2 regions of the Rhizobium sp. F40D2 genome follow, and region 2 is predicted to be linked to the other one. Evidence: predicted binding sites of a transcription regulator. Region 2 holds the regulator's gene; the other holds the start of a gene.

The links. The regulator PhoB, encoded in region 2, activates phosphate uptake and scavenging genes when phosphate is short. The targets are predictions, from matches to a motif close to TGTCATNNANCTGTCAT.
Region 1: ACS4RS_RS26860 (DapH/DapD/GlmU-related protein) is a predicted target of PhoB. The motif match lies at 3,073-3,089, and genes of this name have one in related genera.

What each region holds. Positions count from the first base shown of each region.
Region 1 covers NZ_JBPWQX020000002.1:444,565-449,336, forward strand. The annotation lists gene ACS4RS_RS26845 (glycosyltransferase) at 1-689, shown strand, start outside; gene ACS4RS_RS26850 (glycosyltransferase) at 761-1,753, shown strand; gene ACS4RS_RS26855 (LuxR C-terminal-related transcriptional regulator) at 1,954-2,709, opposite strand; gene ACS4RS_RS26860 (DapH/DapD/GlmU-related protein) at 3,271-3,777, shown strand; gene ACS4RS_RS26865 (Gfo/Idh/MocA family oxidoreductase) at 3,774-4,772, shown strand, end outside.
Region 2 covers NZ_CM131436.1:1,028,342-1,033,113, reverse strand. The annotation lists gene pstB (phosphate ABC transporter ATP-binding protein PstB) at 1-398, shown strand, start outside; gene phoU (phosphate signaling complex protein PhoU) at 443-1,156, shown strand; gene phoB (phosphate regulon transcriptional regulator PhoB) at 1,299-1,982, shown strand; gene ACS4RS_RS04935 (GcrA family cell cycle regulator) at 2,224-2,757, opposite strand; gene ACS4RS_RS04930 (aspartate aminotransferase family protein) at 3,183-4,382, shown strand; gene argF (ornithine carbamoyltransferase) at 4,420-4,772, shown strand, end outside.

The DNA.
Region 1 (4,772 bases), on a different replicon from region 2:
GGATCCTTCTACCGCAGTTCCTTCCGCAGACCTGCGACCGGGCTCTGTATCTGGATGGCGACATCCTGGTGCTGAATGCGCTTGAACAGTTGTGGAATATCGATCTGGGCGAGGCAGTGATCGGCGCCGTACCGGATTACTGGCTGGACAATGTCGTGAGTAACGGACCATGGGAAACAGGCTTCCCTCGGGTCGAACGTTATTTCAACGCCGGCATTCTTCTTGTCGATCTCGCAAAATGGCGAAACGAGCGAATATCGGAACGATCGCTGGACTATCTCGACCGCTTTCCGACGACGGAATATTCGGATCAAGACGCTCTTAACGTCGCCTGCGACGGAAAGTGGAAGATCCTGGACCGCGCCTGGAATTTTCAGTTCGAGCCCACGCAGGCGATCGCCCACATGGCGCTGGAGCAGAAGCCCGCGATTGTTCATTTCGTGACCAACGTGAAGCCCTGGAAATCCGGAAGCTTGAGCCCTAACGTTGCCTTCTACGATACGTTTCGGTCCCGGACCCGTTTTGCACTTACGCGTTGGGAGCGCGTTCAGAGTGGCTTGAAGCGTGCAGGCTCCCGGTTGCTTGCCCGATCTGCCTTGTTGAGAGCTGCATGGTCCTGCACGAAATCGGCTATGCGGGCGTACGCCTCAAAGTCTACGCGGATGAATCGTGGAGCGAAGAACGCGTAAGAGCGAAACCAAGTCCAGTTCGGGCTCCTTCAAATGCTCCGAACGAGACGATTGCCTGCGGAGGAACAAGTTTGCAACGCGTTGATGTCGTCATTCCTTGCTACAACTACGCTCATTTCCTGCAGGAATGTGTTGGAAGTGTTCTTTCTCAAGCAGGCGTCGATGTGCGCGTGCTTGTCCTGGATGACTGCTCGCCAGACAATACGCCGGAAGTCGGAAAGGCTTTGGCATCCCGGGACAAACGGGTCACTTATCGGCGGCACACGGCAAACAAGGGCCACATTGCCACCTATAATGAGGGAATCGAGTGGGCGGGCGGCGACTTATTCCTGCTTCTCTCTGCGGACGATTATCTCTTGCCGGGCGCGCTGCGGCGCTCTGCGGAGCTTATGCGCAATCATCCGCATGTGGGGTTTACGTTCGGGAACGCGCTCATAGCTGAGCCAAGTGGCGTCACAACTAAGCGCGTCGATCCTCTCGGCGCCAATAGTGTGCCTCCCATGCAGATCTTGTCCGGCCCGCAATTCATGCGGTTGAGTGGGGCAAACAATCTGGTTCCGACGCCGACGGCCGTCGTGAGAACGACGCTGCAAAAACAGGCCGGCGGCTATCATAAGGAACTGCCACATGCCGGTGATATGGAGATGTGGCTGCGGCTCGCATCACATGCCGGAGTGGGTTACATCAACGAAGATCAAGCAGTATACCGCAGGCATGCTTCAAACATGTCGCTACAATACTACGGACAAAGTATTCTTCCTGACCTCCAGCAAAGAAAACAGGCTTTCGATATTCTGTTTCGACAGGGCGCGGATAACCTCAGAACAGATGAGAATCTAAGACGTTTTCTTACAAGGGATCTCGGGAAAGAGGCGCTTCGGCTGGCCGGCATGGCATTCAATAATTTCGATGTTGCTACAGCCCTCGCTATTCAGCGCTTTGCTCTCGAGGTTTCTCCGGAACTGCGAAATTCGGTACCCTGGATCAAGTTGGTCTGCAAACAAACGATCGGGCCAAAGTGCTGGTACGCCTTGAATTCTATGCGACGAAGAGTTGCAGCATGAATAGGCAGGACCGGCCGGTTAGTTCATCCGCAGGTACGGAAAAAGCAGTCTCTGTTGAGCGCTCGATCGCTGCGGATGCCACGATTGCGGGAAGCGCAACAGAGTGCCCTCAAAAAACCCGGTGACGCGTTTGCGCCACCGGGTGATTTGAGCAAAGAATGTTCGTCCAAGTATGCTCCAACCAGTTCACGTCTCTACGATCATGCTGGAATGGTATTTTGGAACAAGTCGTTAAGCTTGAACACGACCTCCGTCCGGTTCGTTGCTTTGACCTTTTTCATGATGTTGCGAACATGCACCTTGACGGTGCTTTCTCGCAGGTTGAGCTCGTAAGCAATGATCTTGTTCGCCTTCCCGCGGCGCAGTGCCGCGACGACTTCGGCCTGGCGATCGGTGAATATCCCGGCCAGCGGATGCGCTGTCGGATTGTTCGACTGTATCAAGTGACGCATGGCAAACAGGGCGCTTGCGGGCACGAAAAGTCCTCCTGCCACCGATAGCGCAATCAGCTCCATGCAGACGCTAATGCTGACGGAGGCAGGTATGTAACCCTTTGCTCCGTAATCGATTGCCCTCACGATCTGGGCGAAATCGTCACTATCGGACAATATGATGACCGGTGTCGACGCGAATTCCGACGAAAGAGCCTTGATCTGCTCCGAAACGACTGGGTCGTCGACCGTCTTACCGCCGACGTTCAAGAGTATTGCCGAAAGCGGAGGATATTCTTCACGCTTTTGCTTCCACTCTTCGATCGATCCGAACGCCAGAATCACGAAATCCGCCGTGTGTGCGGCCATGCATTGCGCAAGGCAGTGCCGGTCAAGTTCCCTTTTATCGAGAATGACAAGCGAATGCTTTGACTTTGACGGTCCGGCAAACGTTGTCGAACCATCGTCTATCTCCAACGGAAGAGATATGTTTTCCTGCCTGTGGCTTATATTTATTGTATCCAACGCCCTATCCTCCCAGCCTTTTTTACGCGGTACTTCAAAGTCGAATATCAAACCCCTCTGTAAATAAGGGAGTTTAATAACCAGAAGTGCTAAACTATTAACACAGTTTCCAAGATGTTAAACTAATTAATAGTGGTTATCTCAACACATAAGTTCCACGCAAATATACAAATGGTTACATAGTTGAGATTGATCGATCTCGGCTAATTCATTTGTATGGCGGCCCGTCAGGTTGCTACATATATTTAGTCGAATGCGCTAAACCCATGTGAATTTTGGCGTCTTAGACGTGGAAGACCAGGATTGATCGGCGCGTGACCTGCCGCTGCCGATGGTCGATGGCTATAGACGTTCGCATGGGATCGTCATCCAATTTTCGTAAGCAGATACGCCTTTAGGTGAATGAGCTTCAACGTTTTGTTTCTTTACTCAGATGAAGAAAACAATTCTTTTTGAAGGCAAGGAAATATTTGCTCTGACGAAACGAAACCTTGCATGCATTCTTGCGATGGCCGGTTTCACCCACGTCAGGGTCTGTTGAAGCGTAGGGGGCGAGTTGGGATGATTGCATCGAACGTCAACCTGGGTGACGGCTGCGTTATCCACCATCGGGATCTTGTGAATCTATACGGCTGTACGATCGGCGCGGGAACGCGCATCGGCACCTTCGTTGAAATCCAGAAAAACGTCCTCGTCGGAAAAGACTGCAAGATCTCCAGCCATTCCTTCCTCTGTGAAGGCGTGACGCTGGAGGACGGCGTTTTTATCGGCCACGGGGTCATGTTCACCAATGATATCTATCCGCGCGCCGTCAATTCGGACGGCAGTCTGCAGACGGAGGCTGATTGGGTCGTCATCCCCACTCTGGTCAAGCGCCACGCATCGATCGGCAGCAACGCCACCATTCTGCCCGGCGTGACCATCGGCGAGGCCGCACAGGTCGGCGCAGGAGCGGTTGTAACGAAGGATGTGCCTGCCGGCGCCATTGTTGCCGGCGTTCCGGCGAGAATCACCGGTCGCGTTCATGACCGGTCAGTTGACATGCAAGTGTTGGGAGGAATGCGATGATCGGCATTGCTGTAGTTGGGTATGGGTATTGGGGCCCGAACCTGGTTCGTAACATCTCGGAAGCGGCCGGCGCGCAGCTCCTTTCGGTTTGTGATCTGAATGTCGAACGGTTGGCGGCTGTTAAAAGCCGGTATCCCGCGGTGACGATCACCGACAATTTCGAGGAAGTTCTGCGCGATCCGAGAGTGGATGCAATCGCCATCGCAACGCCGGTCTCGACCCATTTCAAGCTTGCAATGCAGGCGATGATGGCCGGAAAGCATGTGTTTGTCGAAAAGCCGATGGCGTCGACGACGGAGGAAGCCGCCCGGATGGTCGAGGAAGCCGCGCGCAGACGCCTCGTACTGGCCGTGGATCATACCTTCGTCCACACCGGCGCCGTCCGCAAGATGCGCGAACTGGTCGAAAGTGGCCTTGGGGACATGTATTACTACGACTCGGTTCGGGTCAATCTCGGGCTTTTCCAGCACGATGTCAGCGTTATCTGGGATCTTGCGGTGCACGACCTGTCCATCCTGGACCATGTTGTCCAGGAAAGGCCGGTGGCTGTGTCTGCGACGGGCATGAGCCACGTGCTCGGCGAGCCGGAGAACATCGCCTATCTGACGCTTTTCTTCGAAAGCAAGCTTATCGCCCATATCCACGTCAACTGGTTGGCGCCGGTCAAAGTGCGCCGCACGCTGATCGGCGGCAGCAACAAGATGGTCGTCTACGACGATCTGGAGCCCAGCGAAAAGATCAAGGTTTACGACAAGGGCATCACGCTGAACCCGAATTCTCAGGCCTACGGCGAGAAGGTGCATCAGATGATGGTCGGCTATCGCAGCGGCGACATGTGGGCGCCCAAGCTCGATATGACCGAAGCGTTGAAACGCGAACTGGATCAGTTCGTCGATTGCATCGAGCAGAATTCGCGGCCCATTACCGATGGCCAGGCCGGGCTGCGTGTCGTTCGCACACTTGAAGCCGCAAGCCGGTCGCTCGCCCAGCGCGGT
Region 2 (4,772 bases):
TCGACCAGATCGTCGAGACCAGCCTGCAGCGGGCCGGTCTCTGGAACGAGGTCAAGGACCGCGTCCACGAATCCGGCACCGGCCTGTCGGGCGGCCAGCAGCAGCGCCTCTGCATTGCGCGTGCCGTTGCCGTCAGCCCTGAGGTCATCCTGATGGACGAGCCCTGCTCGGCGCTCGACCCGATCGCCACCGCCAAGGTCGAGGAACTGATCCACGAGCTGCGCGAGAATTACACGATCGTCATCGTCACTCACTCCATGCAGCAGGCCGCGCGCGTCTCGCAGCGCACTGCCATGTTCCATCTCGGCAATCTCGTCGAGGAGAACGACACCGACAAGATGTTCACCAATCCCGACGATCCGCGCACCCAGGACTACATCATGGGTCGCTTCGGCTGATTTTGGCGACACCGAGCCTTCCCGTTATTCGAGGATAAAGCCCCATGGCATCGACACATATTTTTTCTGCCTATGATGATGATCTGAAGTTCCTGTCCCGGCGGATTTCCGAAATGGGCGGCCTGGCCGAGCAGATGGTCAGCGAGGCCGTACGCGCCCTGGTCAACGGCGATACCGCGCTGGCCCAGAAGGTCATTTCCGACGACGTGATCCTCGATCACGCCGAGCGCGAAATCGGCGACAAGGCGATCGTCACCATTGCCCGCCGCCAGCCGATGGCCTCGGACCTGCGCGAAATCATGGGTTCGATCCGCATCGCCGCCGATCTCGAACGCGTCGGCGACCTTGGCAAGAACACCGCCAAGCGCGTCATCGCCGTGCAGAGCACCGGCGTCCCGCGCAAGCTCGCCCGCGGCCTCGAGCACCTGTCGGAGCTGGCGCTCGTCCAGCTCAAGGAAGTGCTCGACGTCTACACGACGCGCGCTGCCGACAAGGCCAATGCGATCCGCGAACGCGACAACGAGATCGACGCGATGTACACCTCGCTGTTCCGCGAGCTCTTGACCTACATGATGGAAGATCCGCGCAACATCACCAGCTGCACGCATCTGCTCTTCTGCGCCAAGAACATCGAGCGCATCGGCGACCACGCCACCAACATCGCCGAGACGATCTATTACATGGCAACCGGGGCACAGCCGGAAGGCGACCGTCCGAAGGACGACAGCGCCAACACCGTCGGCGCGGTCACGGAATAGCCGCGCACCAGCCCACCAGCAGATTGTATGCGCGCCCATGTGGGGCGCGCAAAGAGGTCGCAGCCAATTTTCTGATTTTGCGCAGGATGCATTGCTTAAATCATCCCCGGTTTAAGGATCATGCGCGAGGAGACCGACACGCATGATCCCGAGAGTTGCAGTTGTTGAAGACGAGGAAGCCCTGAGCGTGCTTCTTCGCTACAATCTCGAAGCTGAGGGCTTCGAGGTCGATACCATCCTTCGTGGCGACGAGGCCGAAATCAGGCTTCAGGAGCGCACGCCCGACCTCCTCATCCTCGACTGGATGCTGCCCGGCGTCTCCGGCATCGAACTCTGCCGGCGCCTGCGCATGCGGCCGGAAACCGAGCGCCTGCCGATCATCATGCTGACGGCGCGCGGCGAAGAGAGCGAGCGCGTCCGCGGGCTTTCGACAGGGGCCGACGATTACGTCGTCAAGCCTTTCTCGACCCCGGAACTCGTCGCCCGCGTCAAGGCGATGCTACGCCGCGCCCGCCCCGAGGTGCTGTCGACCGTGCTGAAATGCGGCGATATCGAACTCGACCGCGAAACCCACCGCGTCCACCGCAAGAGCCGCGAAGTCCGCCTCGGCCCGACCGAATTCCGCCTGCTGGAATTTCTGATGTCGTCGCCCGGCCGGGTCTTCTCCCGCTCGCAGCTGCTCGACGGCGTCTGGGGCCACGACATCTATGTCGACGAACGCACCGTCGACGTCCATGTCGGCCGCCTGCGCAAGGCGCTGAACTTCTCCAACATGCAGGACGTCATCCGCACCGTCCGCGGTGCCGGTTATTCGATGGAAGCCTGAGGGGTTTCCGATAAAGTCGAACAAGTGCCCCTCACCCTAGCCCTCTCCCCGTTTTACGGGGAGAGGGGACGTGCCATGCGAGGCGTAGGCGAGGGACGGAGACGTTGCGGCATATCCCCTTCGCCCCGTCTACGGGGAGAAGGTGGCGGCAGCCGGATGAGGGGCAGCCACCCCCAACCCATTCCCCACAAAAAAACGGGCTTTGCAGCCCGTTTTCGCATGTCGACAATGTCTTACCCGCTCAGCTCGCCCGCGCTGCCGCCCGGCGTCGTTCGTTGACCGGCTGGTAGGCAAGCCGCTGGTGGTAGCTGCAATAGGGCGAATTGTCGGGGGACTCGCAGCCGCAGAAATGGAAGTCGTCCTTCAGCGGATCGCCGACCGGCCACTTGCAGGTGCGTTCGGTCAGTTCGGTCAGGCCGAGGCGGCGCGAGATCGGCACGACCACGTTGCCCTTCGGCACGTATTCCATTTCCTCGACCGTTTCGATTTCGATCTCTTCCTTCAGCATCGTTGCGCCCTGCTGGCGGGTAACGGTGCGGGTGGCGATCCGCGAGGCATAGTTCGGTGCGCGCGGCGCCGATGTATTGCGTTTCGGCGTCCGCGCCGTGGCGGCCGTGCCGCCGGCCTTGGCGCGGCCGGGAAGGCTCAGCCGGTGCACCTTGCCGATCACGGCGTTTCTGCTGACACCGCCAAGTTGCGCCGCGATCTGGCTGGCGCTCAGTCCTTCGGCCCAGAGCTTCTTGAGTTTCTCGACCCGCTCGTCTGTCCAGTTCATGCCCTGTCTCCACCTTTTGCGTTGGTGATGGCAGAATCCCTCACCGTTGTCCCGGAAGCCTCCGAAACAAGAAACGCTTGATCAATTTTGGTGACTAGTTCCGCCGCATGCAGTCTAGTAATTGAACTTTAACCTAGTGTGAGCCTGACTCCGTGACAAGAGTCGCATGAATCCGGATGAATCGAATTCCGAGTTTTCCCCAACTTGCTTCCGCTGCGTGTCATTTCTGCAATAATGCCTGTTGAAGGTCGAAAACACCGCTGTACAAGCTTGCTGCATGCGCTAAGGGCGCAGTTTTGTTGACATTGCAGCGCGAAAAGGAAATAGTACCGCTGGCCGCCGCGAGGCGGCATTTTTAATTTTCCGGACCTGGTTTTCTTAGCCGGAGTCTGTTGTTGAATAACGCTGATCGGGAGACCCGCGCCATGGCCGAAGCCGCGCCGCTTTATGACACCTATTCTCGTGCCCCGCTGCGGTTCGAGCGAGGCGAGGGCGTATGGCTGATCACCGAAGGCGGCGAGCGTTATCTCGATTTCGGCGCCGGCGTCGCCGTTACCTCCGTTGGCCACAGCAACCCGCATGTGGTTGGCGCGCTGAAGGAACAGGCCGATAAGGTCTGGCACCTCTCCAACATCTATGAGATCCCCGGCCAGGAGCGCCTGGCCAAGCGGCTGACGGAGGCGACTTTCGCCGACAAGGTGTTCTTTACCAATTCGGGCGCCGAGGCACTCGAATGCGCGATCAAGACGGCGCGACGCTACCAGTTTTCCAAGGGCCATCCCGAGCGCTTCCATATCATCACCTTCGAAGGCGCCTTCCACGGCCGCACGCTGGCGACCATCGCCGCCGGCGGCCAGGAGAAATATCTCGCAGGCTTCGGCCCCAAGGCGCCGGGCTTCGATCAGGTGGCTTTCGGTGACATCGACGCCGTCCGGGCCGCCATAACCGATGCCACGGCGGCAATCCTTATCGAGCCGGTGCAGGGCGAGGGCGGCGTGCGCCCAGCCACGCCAGAGTTCATGAAGGCGCTGCGCCAGCTCTGCGACGAAAACGGCCTGCTGCTGATCCTCGACGAGGTCCAGACCGGTGTCGGCCGCACCGGCAAGCTTTTTGCCCATGAATGGTCGGGCATCACGCCCGATATCATGGCTGTCGCCAAGGGCATCGGCGGCGGTTTCCCGCTCGGCGCCTGCCTTGCGACCGCTGAGGCCGCCTCCGGCATGAAGGCCGGCACGCACGGCTCGACCTATGGCGGCAATCCGCTCGCCATGGCCGTCGGCGACGCCGTGCTCGACATCATCCTCGCCGATGGCTTCCTCCAGCAGGTCCGCGACGTCGCGCTCGTCTTTCGCCAGGGACTGGCCTCGCTGAAGGACCGCTATCCCGATGTGATCGAGGATATCAGAGGCGAGGGGCTGCTGCTCGGCGTCAAGGCGGCGGTTCCTTCAGCCGAACTGCTGCAGGCGATCCGCGCCGCGCATCTGCTCGGCGTTCCCGCCGGCGACAACGTCATCCGCCTTCTTCCGCCCCTCGTCGTCACCGCCGAGGAAGCCCGCGAGGGCCTTGCCCGCATCGAGCGCGCTGCCGAGAGCATCCGCGCCTCCAAGGTCAAGAAGACGGCTTGAAAGGATTGTCGCCTGCGGGCGCACGACAGGTAAGAACATGGCTCCTAAACATTTCCTCGACCTTTCGGCGGTCACCTCAGCCGACCTCAGAACCATCATGAACGATGCGCTCGCCCGCAAGCAGGCCTTCAAGGCCGGCAAGGGCGACAAGCCGCTGGCCGGCAAGATGCTGGCGATGATCTTCGAGAAGCCGTCGACCCGCACCCGCGTCTCCTTCGACGTCGGCATGCGCCAGCTCGGCGGCGAAACGCTGTTCCTGTCCGGCACCGAGATGCAGCTCGGCCGCGCCGAGACGATCGGCGACACCGCCAAGGTGCTGTCGCGTTATGTCGATGCGATCATGATCCGCACCACCGAGCATTCCAGGCTCAAGGAGCTTGCCGAGCATGC